One region of the Paenibacillus sp. URB8-2 genome, then DNA from elsewhere that is predicted to be linked to it. Evidence: a T-box and tRNA genes for the amino acid it is inferred to sense, from the RefSeq annotation. Region 1 holds a T-box; the other holds one or more tRNA genes.

Evidence for each region. A T-box is a leader RNA that pairs with one kind of tRNA and senses whether it is charged. The one in region 1 lies ahead of pheS (phenylalanine--tRNA ligase subunit alpha), so its partner is inferred to be a tRNA-Phe.
Region 2: it has a tRNA-Phe gene. The T-box ahead of pheS (phenylalanine--tRNA ligase subunit alpha) is inferred to sense a tRNA for this amino acid. The anticodon was not compared.

The regions. Positions count from the first base shown of each region.
Region 1 covers NZ_AP023239.1:1,995,165-2,004,396, forward strand. Annotated here, with positions in the region: gene pulA (type I pullulanase) at 1-97, shown strand, start outside; gene PUR_RS09045 (diguanylate cyclase domain-containing protein) at 280-1,893, opposite strand; gene PUR_RS26510 (4Fe-4S binding protein) at 2,406-2,708, shown strand; gene PUR_RS26515 (4Fe-4S dicluster domain-containing protein) at 2,777-3,073, shown strand; T-box leader at 3,163-3,441, shown strand; gene pheS (phenylalanine--tRNA ligase subunit alpha) at 3,499-4,533, shown strand; gene pheT (phenylalanine--tRNA ligase subunit beta) at 4,584-7,028, shown strand; gene PUR_RS09075 (hypothetical protein) at 7,234-9,232, shown strand, end outside.
Region 2 covers NZ_AP023239.1:4,798,694-4,807,925, forward strand. Annotated here, with positions in the region: gene PUR_RS22120 (alpha-amylase family glycosyl hydrolase) at 1-1,548, shown strand, start outside; gene nifH (nitrogenase iron protein) at 1,654-2,541, opposite strand; gene PUR_RS22130 (NifB/NifX family molybdenum-iron cluster-binding protein) at 2,612-3,079, opposite strand; gene PUR_RS22135 (nitrogenase component 1) at 3,351-4,619, opposite strand; gene PUR_RS22140 (nitrogenase component 1) at 4,623-5,972, opposite strand; tRNA gene PUR_RS22145 (tRNA-Leu) at 6,195-6,273, opposite strand; tRNA gene PUR_RS22150 (tRNA-Cys) at 6,315-6,388, opposite strand; tRNA gene PUR_RS22155 (tRNA-Gly) at 6,398-6,472, opposite strand; tRNA gene PUR_RS22160 (tRNA-Gln) at 6,477-6,551, opposite strand; tRNA gene PUR_RS22165 (tRNA-His) at 6,572-6,647, opposite strand; tRNA gene PUR_RS22170 (tRNA-Trp) at 6,675-6,748, opposite strand; tRNA gene PUR_RS22175 (tRNA-Tyr) at 6,753-6,838, opposite strand; tRNA gene PUR_RS22180 (tRNA-Thr) at 6,846-6,921, opposite strand; tRNA gene PUR_RS22185 (tRNA-Phe) at 6,942-7,017, opposite strand; tRNA gene PUR_RS22190 (tRNA-Asp) at 7,037-7,113, opposite strand; tRNA gene PUR_RS22195 (tRNA-Met) at 7,139-7,215, opposite strand; tRNA gene PUR_RS22200 (tRNA-Val) at 7,246-7,321, opposite strand; tRNA gene PUR_RS22205 (tRNA-Glu) at 7,378-7,452, opposite strand; tRNA gene PUR_RS22210 (tRNA-Ser) at 7,469-7,560, opposite strand; tRNA gene PUR_RS22215 (tRNA-Asn) at 7,565-7,640, opposite strand; rRNA gene PUR_RS22220 (23S ribosomal RNA) at 7,708-9,232, opposite strand, start outside.

The DNA of each region.
Region 1 (9,232 bases):
CCGGTTCATAGATTGCTCGAAGAGCGACCAGGAAATCAAGGTGCTGATCAGCGACAACAGCAATTCCGTTGACACGAAGCTTCCTATGACCAGTTGAACGATACAGATAGATGGATACAAAAGGCTGCTACAATCCGCCGTTATTCCCGGCGCTGTAGCAGCCTTTTTTAAAATATAAGCATGTATAAGCCGGGGGCTTAACATTTTGACTTATATTTCTACGAGAAACGTACTTGCGTCTTATAAAGACGCCGTCAAGCGTTTCTTCTTGAAGCGATCTCAATGTCTGGTGTTTTCTTGTTCCGGGTACTCCTTGTCCATTCCTTCGGCATATAGATTAGCTTCATTGCCGCCATGGCTTTTGGAACGGTACATAGCCAGATCGGCTGCCCGCAGCAGTTCGTTAATCGTTTTTCCATGCTGGGGGTACAGCGCGACGCCGATGCTTGCCGAAGTGTGGAAACTTGATCCATTATTCACCGACCACGACTTGTTGAACAGTTGGAGCAGACGGTCCAGTATCTCATTCATCATTTCAGGAGCGGAGCCGAGGTGAAGCACGACGGCGAATTCATCGCCTCCGATCCGGAATGCCTGCCCCAAGCCTTTTACGGCTTGCTGAAGCTCGCTGGATAACAGCTGCAAAAATTCATCTCCGGCCAGATGGCCCAAAGTGTCATTAAGCTGCTTGAACCTGTCACAATCCAGCAGAGCGAGCGCAAGCTTTTGCCTGCGGTCATCGGGGTGGGAAATCAGGTTTTCCATGTACATTTTAAAGTGCGCCCGATTGGGGATCGCCGTCAGGTGATCATAGAATGCCAGCTTGTGCAGCCGTTCCTCGTATTGCTTGCGCTGCGTTATTTCCCGGGAAACAAGCATGAATTTCGCCGGGATGGACAGGCTGCTTTTTACGGGAGACACTTTCGTTTCCAGCCAGATCCAGTGTCCTTCGGAGCTTCTCATTCGCAGTTCCGCCATTTTCGGCGTTGCCTGAACAACACTCTTCAATTTGGCCCAGGCAATTTCCGGCTCCCTGATGTAGAGGGAGAGCGGATCGCCTTTTTGGGGGATATAACCGAAAGCTGAGAAGTGCGACGGAGACGCATACAAAATAAGGCCGTTCGAATCCGTAAGCAGGATAAAATCGGACATCGTCTCCCCGATAAGCTGATACAGTGCCTGTTCCTCCCGCATCTCGATTTGGAGCGAGAGAATTCTGCGGCCCAGATAAATAATAACGAGAACAAGCATGAACAGCAGAAGGGAATAGAGAGCGAACACCGAGCTTTTCTGGTTGCGAAAATCATCAATAACCTGCTTCGCATAACTGCCGAGCAATTCTTCCGACCGGTCAAGATACCGGAGCGCTTCCTTCAACTGTACGCTGTCCGGCGCGGGAGTGAGGTTCTCCGGGTCTCCCCCGTCCTCCGGCGTGCCGGTTAAGAGCAGTGATCTCGCGCTCAACCGCCATTTCCCGAAAGGGCCTTCAAAACCGGCAAGCTGATACCGGATTTCATCCAGCAGCGCTTCGCTCTCTTTGTGGTTCTGGTAGGGCTCCATGGAGGCCAGCTTCTGTCCAATGGCTTCAACATTCCGCTCGGTCCGGGCCAGATTATCTTCGAATTCCTGCCGGTATTCAGATCGCTGTGCTTCAGGCAGGGAAGGGCTGAGAACCATCTGGAGAGCCTGTGAAGATTGATACAAATCGCTCTCGGCTTCCTGAATGAGATTCGTATTCCGGTTGATATCCTCATAAAGGGTATCCGTGAAACGGCTGATGGTGTGGTTCAGATACAGCAAGGAGCCGATGCTGACAACAATTAAAAGAACAGTTATAGAAGCGAACATAATGATTAATTTACGGGTTGTTTTAACTTCGGTGAACCCAGCCACTGTCTTCCTCTCCTCGCAAAGACATAATAAAATCAGACGATACGCATGCCCCGGGACCGGCTGAGATTAAGTCATCCATGTATGACTATCCAGGCAGCTGAATCAAAAAGAAAGGAGCGAAAGCGGCAGAAAATCCTGAAATCCATCTTGGCCTCTGGAGACAATGGCGGTAGCAGCGGCGATGACGGAATTGATCCAGTCAAGCCTATGAAGCTGATGTAAATGTCCTCTGAACAAATGGAGCGGGTTTCTGCGTCACGGAATTATGGGTTATGTACAATACTGTTTCGGTCCGTAGTATATCAGGATGACTTCGTAATAGCCGGCCGTTATTCAATATGTATTGAATACTGCGTGTAAAAGGGGCATTCAGAGTGAACAGCACCTCCAAGCGGCGCGCACGGCGCCTAAATATTCAGAAGACGGTTTCCATAGCTTCTTTTTTGCTGCTTCCTGTAACGCTGAATTGTTTTTCGCCGTATTTGGTTATTGACGGATTATTTCACGGCGTAATGGCCGGCGCTTTTTTCGTATGGCTTGCTTTTCTGCTTAGCGGATTATTTGCGGGCAGGGCTGCTTGCGGGTATATATGCCCTTACGGGGGCTTGCAGACAGCGTTAAACGAATGGCGGAAAAAACCCTTGAGACTTATTACCCACCTAAAGCCCGTTCGATACGTTCTTGGACTAATCTGGCTTGGGTTTATTGTTTATCCGCTTGTGGCCAATGCAAAATGGCCCGAGGTTCAGCTGTTCTATCTGACCGAAAATTATATTTCTGTTGACAACTGGGCAAAGCGGTTTTCATGGCGGTGATCGTGCTGCTGCTGTCTATTGCTCCTCTTCTTTTGGGAAAAAGGGCCACTTGTCTATATATATGCCCGATGTCCATTTTGAATACGATCGGAACCCGAGTCGGCCGGATTCTTGGGCTGCCCGGACTAAGACTTAGAGCCGATGCCGCCAAATGCGAATCCTGCGGTAGCTGTACCCGAGCATGCAGTATGAGCTTGAAAGTAACCGAAATGGTTAAGAATGAAACAATGGATCATCCGGACTGCATTCTTTGCGGTGAATGCGCATCCGTCTGCCGAAGCGGGGCGGTGGTCCGGCATTTTGGGCGTGTCGTGGCAGGCGGGACTAAGAAGCGAACCAGCCGATCGGAAACGAAAGATGTATAAATAGGCATGAAGATTCGCCAACACAATGCTTGCCGCTTGCCAAAATTGCTCGAAATCACTATAATGAAGAATGCTGTAAGAAGGAATAAAATAATGCGACGATGGAGAAGAGTACACAGCATCTAGCCCACAGGGAGGAAACGCCGGAGATTGAGAGCGTGTCCGGGAACCAGGGCTGTCGAAGTTCGCTCCGGAGCAGTTCTTTGAACATGACCCCCAGTAATGGGTGATCATTAAGTAGAGGATACCGGCCGCAGACCGTTATTTCTGCATAAAGTGAGGCAGCGTTTAATCGGCAGTCTCCCGTTCGTCGGGAAATGTCCGCAGTTGCCTAACAAGGGTGGTACCACGGTCTTTTCGTCCCTTACCGGGAGAAAAGGCTTTTTTTGTGCACAAATATTGAAGTAGAGGAGGCTGCTAAAGCCATGAAAGAAAAGCTGGAAGCATTAAAGGTTGAAGCGCTGGAGAAGCTGCGGGAGGTACAGGACCCTCAAACGCTGAATGACCTTCGGGTAAAATATCTCGGCAAAAAGGGCGAGCTTACGGAGGTTCTGCGCGGCATGGGTTCGCTGAGCGCTGAGGAGCGTCCGGTCATCGGACAGGTGGCGAATACGGTGCGGAGTGCCATAGAGGAGATTATCGTCTCGAAGCAGGAGGCTTTTCAAGAGCAGGAGACGCTGAACCGTCTGCAAGCGGAGAAAGTGGACGTTACACTGCCGGGACGTGGTCTGCCCCAGGGAGGTGTTCATCCGCTGAACCGGGTGATTCAGGAAATTGAGGATATCTTCATTGGCATGGGCTACCGTGTGGCTGAGGGTCCCGAGGTGGAGACGGATTATTACAATTTCGAGGCGCTGAACCTGCCCAAGAACCATCCGGCCCGCGACATGCAGGATTCCTTTTATTTGACGGAGGAATTGCTCATGCGCACCCAGACATCTCCGGTGCAGGTCCGAACCATGCAGGCGATGCAAGGCGAAGTTCCGGTTAAAATCATCTGCCCGGGCAAAGTGTTCCGGCGCGACGACGACGATGCGACCCACTCTTTCCAGTTCCATCAAATTGAAGGGCTGGTCATTGGGCCGAATATCCGCATGAGCGACCTGAAAGGGACGCTTCAGCAGTTCGTCAAAGAAATGTTCGGAGCGAACACGGGCATTCGCCTTCGTCCGAGCTTCTTCCCTTTCACCGAACCGAGCGTGGAAGTCGATGTAAGCTGCTTTAAATGCGGCGGACATGGCTGCAGATTGTGCAAGCAAACAGGCTGGCTGGAAATCCTGGGCGCTGGCATGGTGCATCCGAAGGTGCTGGAAATGGGCGGTTACGACCCTGAAAAATACAGCGGATTCGCCTTTGGCATGGGCGCGGAGCGGATCGCGATGCTGAAATACGGGATTGACGACATTCGCAATTTCTATTTCAACGATATGGGCTTTGTCAAGCAGTTCAGAGGCGTGTGAAAATACCCCGCAAGTATGAAAATCAACATAATATAAGGAAGTGAGCGGACATGAAAGTATCAACCGGCTGGCTGGCTGATTATATATCGCTGGATGGCGTAACTGCCGAGGAACTGGCAGATAAAATTACGGACGCGGGCATTGAAATCGACAGCGTGGAGTGCCGCAATAAAGGACTGTCCGGGATTGTCACCGGATTTGTCAAATCCAAGGAAAAGCATCCCGACGCCGACAAGCTGAATGTATGCATTGTCGACGCCGGCCAGGACGAGGACCTGCAGATCGTCTGCGGGGCGAAGAACGTGGCGGCGGGCCAAAAGGTTCCCGTGGCGCTGGTCGGCGCGAAGCTTCCGGGTCTTGAGATCAAAAAGGCCAAGCTTCGCGGCGTCGTATCCCAGGGCATGATTTGTTCCGCCAAAGAGCTGGGTATGAATGACAAGCTGCTGCCGAAAGAGCTTCAGGAAGGTATTCTTGTACTGCCTGAAGACACGGAAATCGGACAAGACATTATGACAGTGCTCGGCCTGAACGACGAGATTCTTGAATTCGATCTGACTCCGAACCGGTCGGATTGTCTCAGCATGATTGGCGCGGCTTATGAAACCAGCGCCATTCTCGGACGCGAGCTGTCTCTACCGGATCCCGGCCGGGATGTCATTGAGATCATCTCGCCTGCATCTGACAAAATAGCCGTTACTGTTGAGAATGAGGAGCATTGCAAGCATTATGCGGTCCGTTATATCTCCGGCGTGAAGCCAGCTCCCTCGCCGCTGTGGATGCAGAACCGTCTGATGGCGGCGGGAGTCCGTCCGATCAACAATATTGTGGACATCACGAATTACGTCATGCTGGAATACGGACAGCCGCTGCATGCTTTCGATGCCGACCGGCTTGAGGGAGGCGCGATTGGCGTCCGTCTTGCCCGTGAAGGCGAGATCCTGACCACTCTGGACGGACAGGAGCGCAAGCTGGAGCCGCATATGCTGGTGATCGCGGATGCCGCAAAAGCGGTGGCGCTGGCAGGAGTGATGGGCGGCCTGAATTCGGAAGTAACCGATCAGACGGTAAATATCGTACTGGAATCGGCCAGATTCGATGGTGGAACGGTCCGCAAGACATCCCGCCAGCTCGGTCTCCGCTCGGAGGCTTCCTTGCGGTTCGAGAAGGAAGTTGACCCGCGCTCCGTTATCCCTGCGCTGAACCGCGCGGCTTCGTTGCTTAGCCGCTACGCCGGCGGCTCCGTGCACGGAGGGATCGTTCAGGCCGGAACCGACGAAGTTGAGGAGAGAGTAATCAAGCTGTCGCTTGATAAGGTAAACCGCCGTCTCGGCATGGACCTCTCGCTGCTGGAAGTGAAGACGCTGTTTGCACGGCTGCATTTTTCATTCGGAGATGCGGAAGAGGGTACGATTGAAGTCAGCGTGCCCACAAGACGCGGCGATATCAGCCTGGATGTGGATCTCTTCGAGGAGATTGCCCGTCTGTACGGTTATGACAACATTCCGACTACGCTTATTGAAGGGCCGACTACGCCGGGAGGATTGACCGGACCGCAGACGCTGCGCCGCACATTGCGAAGACTGCTGGCGGACGGCGGCTATCAGGAGGTGCTCGGTTACTCCTTCATTCAGCCCGAGCGGACCGCGCTGTTCCCTGCACTGACCGAGGGTGGGCTGGCGGTCAAGCTGGCCATGCCGATGAGTGAGGACCGCAGCGTGCTGCGGACCAGTCTTTTGCCGCAGTTGCTTGATATCGCGCAGTACAACGTGAACCGCCGCCAGAGCGATCTGGCACTGTTCGAGATCGGCAGCGTCTTTATTACCGATGAGGAACAGCTGACCCGGCAGCCTCGGGAGTTTCAGACGCTGGCTCTGCTCCTGACGGGAAGCCGGGCTGCGAAGCAATGGAATGTGGCCCCAGAGTCCGTCGACTTCTTCGATCTGAAGGGGGCGCTGGAATCGGTGTTCGCTTACCTTGGTTTGGACAACGCCGTTGTTTTCGAAGGCGATTCACCGCAGGGTTATCATCCCGGTCGCTCCGCTTCGCTCTACCTGAACGTAGAGGGCGAACGGGTGAAGCTCGGCACCATGGGACAGGTCCATCCCGATCTGCAGCGCAAGCAGGATCTGGAGGATACGTATACGGCCGAGATTTTGCTTGCGCCGCTCTATGAAGCGGCGCGGACATCGCTGCAGTACAGCGAGCTTCCGCGTTTCCCGGGCATGGAACGGGATATTGCTATCGTCGTCGATTCTGAAATTCCGGCGAGCCGGCTGCTGGATGTCATCCGCGAACAGGGAGGCAGCCTACTGCAATCGGCGCAGGTATTTGACGTCTACACGGGCGGGAAAATGGAAAGCGGCAAGAAGAGCATAGCCATTTCCCTGCTGTACCGCCATACGGAGCATACGTTGACCGACGAGGAAGTCTCGGAGGTTCACTCCAAGGTGCTTGACGCGCTTCAGCAAAGTTTTGGCGCAAACTTAAGAAAGTAGCAGGAATTGTGCAAAGCCGCAGCGAATCCAATTAGAACCCCGGATTCGCTGCGGCTTTTCCCTTTTATTGGCGGTGGATTTCACGGCGGAAAAAGGAAATAGAGCTTTTTTGCCAAATGCTTGTGGATAAAGTTACAATAGTACAATAGAGACGATAAACCAGCTTAGAATCCGCATACACATAAAGGAGGGCACAACTGTGGCAATGGACCGGACTCGTGTCGCCGTGGAAATTTACGGTACTTCCTATAAACTAGTTGGAAGCAGTACTGAATATATGAAACAGATCGCCCATTATGTAGACGAGCATATGCGAGCGATTTCCAAATCCCATAGTCGGCTGGATACTCCGCGCATAGCGGTTCTTGCCGCCGTGCACATGGCGGAACAGGCGATACAAGCGCAGGATCTCAAGAATGAATTGAATATGCTGACCGGAGAGCGCAGCTTGCTGCGCGCCGAGGTCGCCCGTCTGCTGGAGGCCCAGGGGGAACAGCAGGAGGAGCAGGAACGGCTTGCCGCCGAGGCCGAGGAGGAGAAGCGTCTGCTGATTGCCGAGGCCGAGGAGGAGAAGAAACGGCTGATTGTCGAGGCCGAGGAGGAACTCAAGCGGCATCTGGAGGCTGGAGAGCAGGAGCGCAAAACGCATGCTGAGCTTCTGCGGAAGGCGGAGGAGACAGCCGCGGCGGTTCGGCAGGGACTTGAGGAAGAGCTGAAGCGGCGGGACCTGGAGCAGCAGGAGCAGCGCGAAACGCATCAACGCGAACGGGAAGAGAGCAGTGAGAGCTACCGTCTGGAGCTTGAGCAGGCCGAGGCGCTGCGCCTGAAGCAAGTGGAAGCGTTGAGCGCCGGGCACCGGGCGGAGCTGGAGGAACTCCGGGCTTCGCATATGTCGGAGCTGACGGAGATCAAGGACCGTCTGGAGCGGGAGCTTGCGGAGACGAAGGCTGCGCTCGGCAGGGAGCTTGAGGAAACGAAGAGCGCCATGACCCGCGAACGGGAAGAGGCTACCTCGGCGCTGGACAAGGAACTGAACCGGGAGCGGGAATCTTTGCAGCGCGAGCTTGCGAAGAACAAGGAGCTTCGGCAGTCCTTGGGCAATCAGGAGCACCGGCACAAGCAAACCGCGCAGGAGATGGAGAAGCAGATCGGCGAGCTGCGTGGCACAATAAGCCAACTTCAGTCGAAGCTGCGCGCCGAGGAGGCTGGCCTGAAGGCAGAACGCGAAGCCCGGTCTGCGCTGCAAAATCAGCATAACGAGACTCTTCTGCGCGAGCGGCAGCTTAGTGATGAGCTGCAGGCTGCCAGCGGCCTCGGAGACTTGCTGCAGCAGGAGCTTGCGGAGCTTCGGCAGGCCTATGAGCTGTCGAAGAGCCAGGCGGAAGAGCTGCGGAAGTCGCTGGGCGAGACGTCCGAACGGCTTCGCCGCGCCGAGGAAGAGCTTGCGCGGATAACGGCCGAGCACGACGAATGGAAGGCGACGGCAGGCAAGCGGCAGGAGGAGATTGGCGAACTGGAGGTCAGCCTGCTTGAGGCCGAGGAGAAGCTCGAAGCCGTGCAGGGAGAGCTTTACAGACTTCGGAGCGAGGCCGAGGGTCTGTCGAAGTCGCTCGAGCGGGAAGCGGCTCTCCGGCAGGAAGCCGAAAGCGCCCGAGAGACGCTGCGTGTCCGCAGCGCGGAAACGGAGAGCACTCTGGCTGGCCTCCGTGAGCGCCATGAGGAATTGATTGTGCAGTACGATGAAGTGCTGCAGAACGGAGAACGGCTTCAGGAGCGCTGCCGCCTTCTTGAAGAAGAGGCCGAGGAAGCATCGCTTCGGCTGGAAGAATTGTCCGAAGCGGGCAGAGAGGCCGCGGCTGCCGCCGAGCTGCAGCGCGAACAGCTAAGTGAATCGCAGAGCTACGGTGAATCGTGGAGAGCGAATTACGAAGAGCTGAAGCAGGCGCAGCAGGTGTGGGCCGAGACGGAGTCGAAGCTGCGCGAGGAAATCGATGTCTGGCAGCAGGAGGCCTTGGAGGGCGAACGGGTGCGCGATTCGCTGAGTCATGAGCGCAGCGACGTACTCCGGAAGCTTGAAGAGATCGGTGAAAATTACGAGCTTGTCCAGGGACAGCTTCGGCTGCTTCAAGCCGAATTCAACATGCGGCAAAGCGAACTGGACCGCGTTACGCAGGAGCATCAGAAGCTACAGGCGGAATATGCGA
Region 2 (9,232 bases), 2.8 Mb from region 1:
CCCTTATTGTTCAGCTTTGCCTCGGGCGCTCTTGCCAAAAGCGAAGTACATCCCGAGCCGCAAAGTGATTCTAACCTTGGCGTCTATTACGAGATTTATGTCAATTCCTTCTCTGATTCCAACAACGACGGTAACGGCGACCTGAACGGCGTCCTGCAAAAGCTGGATTATTTGAATGACGGAAACCCGCATACCAAGAAAGATTTGGGCGTCGATTCGCTGTGGCTGATGCCGATCAGCCCTTCCCCCAGCTATCATAAGTATGATACGACCGATTTCTACAGTGTAGATCCGGAGTACGGCAGTACGGAAGACTTCCGCCGCCTGACGGAAGAAGCACATAAACGGGGAATGAAAGTGACGATCGATCTTGCGCTCAACCATACGAGCAACAAGCACCCTTGGTTCCTTGATGCCGTCAAGGACAAGAACAGCCCGTACCGGGATTATTATATCTGGGCTGACAAGAACACCGATCTGAATGAAAAAGGGCCTTGGGGCCAGCAGCTCTGGTATGAATCGTATCCGGGGTCCGGGGACTATTACTACGCCCTGTTCATAGACTTCATGCCGGATTTGAACTTTGACAATCCTAAATTGCGTGAAGAGATGATCAATGTCGGGAAGCATTGGCTGAACCAGGGAGCTGACGGATTCCGCCTAGACGCTGCCATGCACATCTACAGCAAAGCAGATGAAGCGGGTAAGAATGTCGCATGGTGGGATGAATTCAAGCGGGCACTTGCCAAGGTCAAGCCGGATGTTTATCTCGTTGGAGAAGTGTGGGACCGTCCGAACAATATTGCTCCTTACTACAAAGCGCTGGATTCTTCATTCGACTTCGATCTGTCTTCGAAGATTTTGGATGCCGTGCAGAACGGTTCGGATAACGGGCTGGCTTCTTTTGCGTCGAATACCCTTGATTTATACCGCAGCTACACACCGGATCCGATTGACGCCCCGTTCCTGACCAATCACGACCAGGAACGTACGATGTCCATACTGAATGGGGACGTTAATAAAGCTAAATCCGCCGCCTCCATCCTGCTCACCCTGCCCGGCAACCCTTTCATTTATTATGGAGAGGAAATCGGAATGCTCGGGAAGAAACCGGATGAGAATATCCGCGAGCCGTTCCGGTGGTACCCTGAAAGCGGAGAAGGGCAGACAGATTGGGAACCCTCCCGCGATAATACAGGTCCCGACGCCGTCTCCGTAGAGGCGCAGATCAAAGATAAGGACTCCCTGCTCTCCCATTACAAAGAGCTGATCCGCTTCCGCCATGAGAGCCCTGCCCTAATGAAAGGTGACATCCGGGAGATGCCGACCGGAGACAGCCGCATTATCGGATACACCAGAACATTTGAAGATGACTCCGTACTCGTTCTGCATAATCTGAGCGGTGAGACGGTAACTATCCAATTGTCCAACGAAGCATGGCAAGGGCGTAAGATCGAATTCTCCACTTCGAATGAAGTGAAAATCAAGAAAGCCGGCGATCAGCTGAACATCACCATCCCGGCCTATACAACCTGCGGCTTGAAATAAGGTTGGGCTAATGTACAAACAGGCTTGTAAACGGCTGATTCAGCCGTTTACAAGCCTGTTCCATTATTTTATGATTTCATGAACAGCCATACGTCTTCTCTTCGATTAGGCGTTTGCTGCTTCTTTTTCTTGCAGTTTCTTGATAGCCGTTTCTTCGTCTTCTACCACACCGAAATCGATCAGCAGTTGTTCCAGTTCGTCCATCTCGATCGGAGTCGGAATATTCAGCATTTCGTTGTGCAGGATTTTGTCAGCCAGTTGCTTGTATTCGTTGGCTTGGTTGTGCTCAGGGTTGTACTGAGTAACCGTCATTCTTCTCAGCTCGGCATGTTGTACGACGTTGTCGCGAGGTACGAAGTGGATCATTTGTGTGTTCAGGCGACGCGCAAGTTCCATGATCAGCTCGTCTTCACGGTCGGTGTTACGGGAGTTACAAATCAGGCCACCCAGACGAACACTGCCGCTTTGAGCATATTTCAGAATACCGCGTGCGATGTTGTTGGCAGCGTACATAGCCATCATTTCGCCGGAGCAGACGATGTAGATTTCTTGCGCTTTGTTTTCGCGGATAGGCATTGCGAAACCGCCGCACACAACGTCACCGAGTACGTCGTAAGAGATAAAGTCCATGCCGTCATAAGCGCCTTGCTCTTCCAGGAAGTTGATGGAAGTGATGATACCGCGGCCTGCGCAGCCTACGCCTGGTTCCGGACCGCCGGACTCAACGCAGAGGATGTCGCCAAAGCCAGTTGCTACTACGTCTTCCAGTTCGAGATCTTCGACCGAACCCAATTCAGCGGCCATGTGAAGCACTGTTTGTTGAGCTTTCGTGTTCAGGATCAGACGAGTGGAGTCAGCCTTAGGGTCACAACCTACGATCATGATCTTTTGGCCAAAAGTAGTAGCCAGCTGAGCCAGCGTGTTTTGCGAGGTCGTGGATTTACCGATACCGCCCTTACCGTAAAATGCGATTTGTCTTGGTTTCTTACTCATGAATAATCATCCTCCATTATATAGAATATTTAGGTTATTTATTGATATAAGTCCTGAACGGCCGTCGTCATCAAATTCCTAAATCTTTGTAGAACTCTACGCTTTCCAGCAGCAGCTCTTCGATGCCGCCTTTACCTGAAAGTGCTGCAATCCCTTTTTGCAAAAGCTTGCGCCTTGGCGAATCGCCGATCCCCGAGCACAATAGCACTTGGCAATCACCGAGCATGGCCGCCGTATCGTCAAAAATCTTCTTTTTGTCGTCCGGACTGCTGCACTCGGTCCTTCCGCTGCAATACGCCTCAACCTTGCGTACTTCCAAAAGCTTCGTCTTTTGTCCCGAGACGTCATAGATCCAAAACTCGTTCGCGTGACCAAAGTGTACATTAACTTTCCCGCCGCCCCGTGTTGCAACAGCGATTCGGACTGCGGCAGATTCGGATGCCGGAAGCCCGGCCGATTTCGGCGTATGCTCCTCGCCCGCCTGCTGCTTCTCTGCCATCTGACGGCTTGCTTCGTCGGCGGCGTCAATCGTTTCCACTGAAACGCCTCCTTTTAAGAAAGGTTAATGATAAGCATTGAGGAAGTCACGTGTGATATTACATAACATAATGCGGGAGTTGGTTTAACTCGTTAGAGCCATCTTAGACTTTGAAGACAAAACCTGTCAATGACACTTAAGCGCATACATTGCTCTTTGACAAATCGTTCAAACACTACGTCATGTTATCTCACATAAACCTCTGATTATCCGCTTTCATTTTAGTAATAAATCGCTTACATTGTTAAAAAGAAAAGCGCTCAAGGTGCGCTTATCGAAAGACTTCTCCTCCATTCATCAGAACATTTCCAAAATAGTTCACCATTTCCGCCGTCCCCCGATAGCCGACACTGACATGAAATGAGGAACCGAAGCGGTTAAACACAGGAAAGCCGAAGGGAATAAAAGGAATGCCCCTTTCTTCCGCCACCGATTCGCTGTAAGAACTGCCGATCCATAAATCGGCTGTCTGCGCCGTTTCTTTTTCGAATATCAGCGATTCATGGACATGCTCAAAAGATTTGACGCCGACTTCCAAAAGCCACTGGGACAGCGAGCGCAAATGGTCCGGCTCGAGCGCCGCGACAATCCGCTTCCCTCTGAACGTTGAACAAGTGTCCAGCATGCAATCCAGAAGAAACTGCCGCTGCCAGCGGTATTTGACCTGAACCTCGCTTCCGCTCAGCTCAAGCAGGAATTGAAAGAATTCATCCGTCTCCTGCAGACCGGTTATGCCTTGGAATACACGATAAGGGATGTTCAGCTCTTTGCTGAGCAGCTTGGCGCAGGGCTCCATGCTGCGCCCGACCGCTACGGTGCAGCCGGAGGAAACCATTTCTCTCAGATAGTCCAAGGGAACCCCGCCTCGGGATAAAGAGGTATGGCCGGTCAGCAGATGACCCGTCAGCGAAGAAGACAGATCGGGCAGTACGATAACCTCCATGCCAAACGAAGCGATGATTTCTTTTAATTCCATAACATCTCCCGGTGTCAGATGAGGGCCAGGCAGGAGGTTGATCCGGTTGCGGTGTTTTTTGGGCGGGGCTTTGGGACGGGAATTGATTATTTCTTCGATTACGGCCTGTACAACTCGGACATATCCCGATTCAACAGAGCCTTCATAATCAGGGAGCGAGAGCGTCAACAGCAGCTTGTCTTGAAAAACAGGCCGGTTCTCCTCCAAATAACGGCTTGTAATTCCCTGCAAATCCTCTTTGGTTGCCTCCGTTAACGAAGTGCCGATCATGGCAAGCACATCCGGGCTATCCTCGGACATTGCATGCCGGATCGCTTCACAGACCGCATTGTCGGCGCCGAGGATGACATCGGAATCCTGAATGGATACATTTTGTATGGAGACAGGTTCGCGGAAGTGGCGGGACAAGACGGTCCGGATTGATTCCGCACACCCCGATACCCCGTGCAGAATAGGCATGGAGCGGTAAATGCCCTGAAGGGCAAGCACACCGCCGATCGTCTGGTTGCCAAGCAGGAGATTGCCCGGCAGCGGTCCGGTAGCCGAACTGAAATGTATACTCATCGGTCACACCTCCCACGGCGAACGGCGGCGGACCATTTGCCAAATGGGCTGTTCCAAAATATCCATAAGATCCTCGGCCATTCTCCGCAAGCCGGCATATCCCGTGTACGTCTTCCTGCGCTCTCCGTCAATATCCAGAAACGGTATTTTCTCTTTCAAAGGCACATAGGCGCTTCGCCCACTGACGATCATCAGATCGGCTTTCCGTCCCTCATACAGCTCAAGTATGCTTTTTTCGTCAATCTCCGTAATGATCAGAGTATCATCCTTGATTCTTTCCTTGATTCGGGACACATCTTCCCGCGCATTCGAATAGGTGCCGATGACCGTGATCCGCAGACCGAGCTCATACAGCGCCGAGATATACAACCAGCTCTCCGCCCCTTCCGTAAAGAGCACGACTTTCTTTCCCTTCAGAGGTTTGCAGGTTAAGGAAATTTCTTTGCGAACACGCGCTTCCTCCTTGCGCATAAACCGTTGAAGTCTATCATCCAGCTCCGCATCCTGAAAGTAGTAAGCAAGCTGGCGCAGAGAGAACCGGATTTCATTGGACCCGCAGAAAGATCCCTCACAAAAAGGGATACCGAACGAATCCTGCATGTGCCTGGCCAAATTCAACATCGACCTGCCGCCTACAAGCATATTCACCTTCGCAAGATGGGCCGCACGCAGTTCATCAAAGGAACAGTCTCCCCCAATTCGCGTCACTACACGGATTCCCGTCTCGGACAGCAAGCCTTCGATTTCCTTCATCTCTTGTGAAAAAGAATACTCGCCGATTAAATTGATATCAAACGGAGTGCTTTCTTTGTCCTCAACGTCCGTTGTTGTACCGATCACTTTCTCGAACAAGGCCTCCCCTGCATACCGGCTCCCTATGTTCTGGCCTCCGGCAAATCCTGGATTATGAACGGCGATCACCGATATTCCCCAGGCCTGCTCCGCCTTTTCACACACAGCATTCAAATCCTCCATAGTAAAAAGAGTGGCGCAGGTCGCATACACAAAGACACAAGGCGGATGGTGCCGCCGGACAATATGGCCGATCATTTGCAGAAGCTTACTCTCGCTGCCGAGCATTAAATCTTCTTCCGTCAGTCCCATGGAAAACACAAGCTTGGACAACGAGCCGCCAGGCGACTGCGCCTTCAGCATTCCCCAACCGTTTTGAAGACAGCTTGCAGTGCCATGAACCAGATGCGCCGTGTCCAAGATCGGCATCAATACCGACTGTGAGCCCTGAAAAGCGCAGGGGTGTGTCCGCTCCCCCGGCTTTGGACTGGAGCAGCCCATTTTATCCGGACAATTATTATGTTCGCATGCAGGTTCAACAAATAAGCCGGAATGATGCATTGGATAACCCTCCAATCACACAGTTTATATCTAATTATATTTAATTATAATTAATTATCAATATTTATAATGTATTTCATGAATTTGGGTGCAATGTCCGTGTTTCACAGGGGAAGTGTTAGCCAGTGTGGTATTGATGTTTGGGTCGGAGAAAAAAAGAAAAGCAAAAATAAAAATAGGCTTATAAGATCGCTAAAGCAATCTTATAAGCCTATTTGATGATGCCGGTGAGAGGACTCGAACCTCCACGGTTTCCCTCACGATTTTGAGTCGCGCGCGTCTGCCATTCCGCCACACCGGCGCGGATCATGGAAATGAGATCATTTCCTCTAAATAAAGCAATGGAGGCGCCACCCAGATTCGAACTGGGGATAGAGCTTTTGCAGAGCTGTGCCTTACCACTTGGCTATGGCGCCGTATAAAGATGGAGCGGACGACGGGAATCGAACCCGCGACCCTCGCCTTGGCAAGGCGATGCTCTACCGCTGAGCCACGTCCGCAAAATGGCTGGGGATATAGGATTCGAACCTATGCATGACGGAGTCAAAGTCCGTTGCCTTACCGCTTGGCTAATCCCCAATACATTCCAATAAGTAATATGGGGCGATCGATGGGACTTGAACCCACGAATGCCGGAGCCACAATCCGGTGCGTTAACCCCTTCGCCACGACCGCCATATGTTATGGAATGCTGAAATTATTTGGCAGGGGCAGCAGGAATTGAACCCACACTAACGGTTTTGGAGACCGCTGTTCTACCTTTAAACTATGCCCCTAAACTGGTGGAGGATGATGGATTCGAACCACCGAACTCGTAAGAGAACAGATTTACAGTCTGCTGCGTTTGGCCACTTCGCTAATCCTCCAGGAAAATGGTGCCGGCGAGAGGACTTGAACCCCCAACCTACTGATTACAAGTCAGTTGCTCTACCAGTTGAGCTACACCGGCTTATTCAATTATTAAATTCATGGTGGCTCGGGACGGAATCGAACCGCCGACACGAGGATTTTCAGTCCTCTGCTCTACCGACTGAGCTACCGAGCCAAACCCGTATTGAAATAAATGGCGGAACCGACGGGATTCGAACCCGCGATCTCCTGCGTGACAGGCAGGCATGTTAGGCCTCTACACCACGGTTCCACGAGGCTTCTTCTCTAAGAAGAATTGGTTGCGGGGGCAGGATTTGAACCTGCGGCCTTCGGGTTATGAGCCCGACGAGCTACCGGGCTGCTCCACCCCGCGTCAGTAAAAAGTATTTATTTAGTAGTATCATGGTGGAGGCTGAGGGGATCGAACCCCCGACCCTCTGCTTGTAAGGCAGATGCTCTCCCAGCTGAGCTAAGCCTCCATAAAAGAACAATTGTTATCTTACCAGATATCTCAACCGTAAAGCAAGTTTGAAGATGGTGACCCGTAGGGGATTCGAACCCCTGTTACCTCCGTGAAAGGGAGGTGTCTTAACCCCTTGACCAACGGGCCATACCTTAAAATATAGTGGCGGAGAGAGAGGGATTCGAACCCTCGAGACGCTTTTGACGCCTACACGATTTCCAATCGTGCTCCTTCGGCCAACTCGGACACCTCTCCATAATGGCTCCCCGAACAGGACTCGAACCTGTGACAACTCGATTAACAGTCGAGTGCTCTACCAACTGAGCTATCAGGGAACAATATTCAATTCAAGCTTGATCGCCTGAAAACTGGAACCGAAACGAAACCTTGCATTTTAGAAATTTGGATAAGCCCTCGACCGATTAGTATTGGTCAGCTCCATGCATTGCTGCACTTCCACCTCCAACCTATCTACCTCGTCGTCTTCAAGGGGTCTTACTAAATTGGGAAATCTCATCTTGAGGGGGGCTTCACGCTTAGATGCTTTCAGCGCTTATCCCGTCCGTACGTAGCTACCCAGCCATGCTCCTGGCGGAACAACTGGTGCACCAGCGGTACGTCCATCCCGGTCCTCTCGTACTAAGGACAGCTCCTCTCAAATTTCCTACGCCCACGACAGATAGGGACCGAACTGTCTCACGACGTTCTGAACCCAGCTCGCGTACCGCTTTAATGGGCGAACAGCCCAACCCTTGGGACCTACTTCAGCCCCAGGATGCGATGAGCCGACATCGAGGTGCCAAACCTCCCCGTCGATGTGGACTCTTGGGGGAGATAAGCCTGTTATCCCCAGGGTAGCTTTTATCCGTTGAGCGATGGCCCTTCCATGCGGTACCACCGGATCACTAAGCCCGACTTTCGTCCCTGCTCGACTTGTTGGTCTCGCAGTCAAGCTCCCTTCTGCCTTTGCACTCTTCGAATGATTTCCAACCATTCTGAGGGAACCTTGGGACGCCTCCGTTACGCTTTAGGAGGCGACCGCCCCAGTCAAACTGCCCGCCTGACACGGTCCCCGCACCCGTTTAGGGTGCCAGGTTAGAACCTAGATACGATCAGGGTGGTATCCCAACGGCGCCTCCACCGAAGCTGGCGCTCCGGCTTCTAAGGCTCCCACCTATCCTGTACAGATCGTACCCAAGTTCAATATCAAGCTGCAGTAAAGCTCCATGGGGTCTTTCCGTCTTGTCGCGGGTAACCTGCATCTTCACAGGTATTAAAATTTCACCGGATCTCTCGTTGAGACAGCGCCCAAGTCGTTACGCCATTCGTGCGGGTCAGAATTTACCTGACAAGGAATTTCGCTACCTTAGGACCGTTATAGTTACGGCCGCCGTTTACTGGGGCTTCGGTTCACAGCTTCGGGTTTAACCCCTAACCGCTCCCCTTAACCTTCCAGCACCGGGCAGGCGTCAGCCCGTATACTTCGCCTTGCGGCTTCGCACAGACCTGTGTTTTTGCTAAACAGTCGCTTGGGCCTTTTCACTGCGGCCCCCTCGGGCTATTCACCCTACCGAGGCACCCCTTCTCCCGAAGTTACGGGGTCATTTTGCCGAGTTCCTTAACGAGAGTTCTTCCGCGCGCCTTAGAATTCTCTTCTCGCCTACCTGTGTCGGTTTGCGGTACGGGCACCTTCTCCTGGCTAGAGGCTTTTCTTGGCAGTGTGAGATCATGACCTTCGCTACTGTAATTTTCGCTCCCCATCACAGCCCAGCCTTAATGGTGTACGGATTTGCCTATACACCAGCCTCGCTGCTTGGACGGACATCCATCAGTCCGCGTCACTACCCTCCTGCGTCCCCCCATCGCTCATAGCGGATTACGGTGGTACAGGAATATCAACCTGTTGTCCTTCGACTACGCCTGTCGG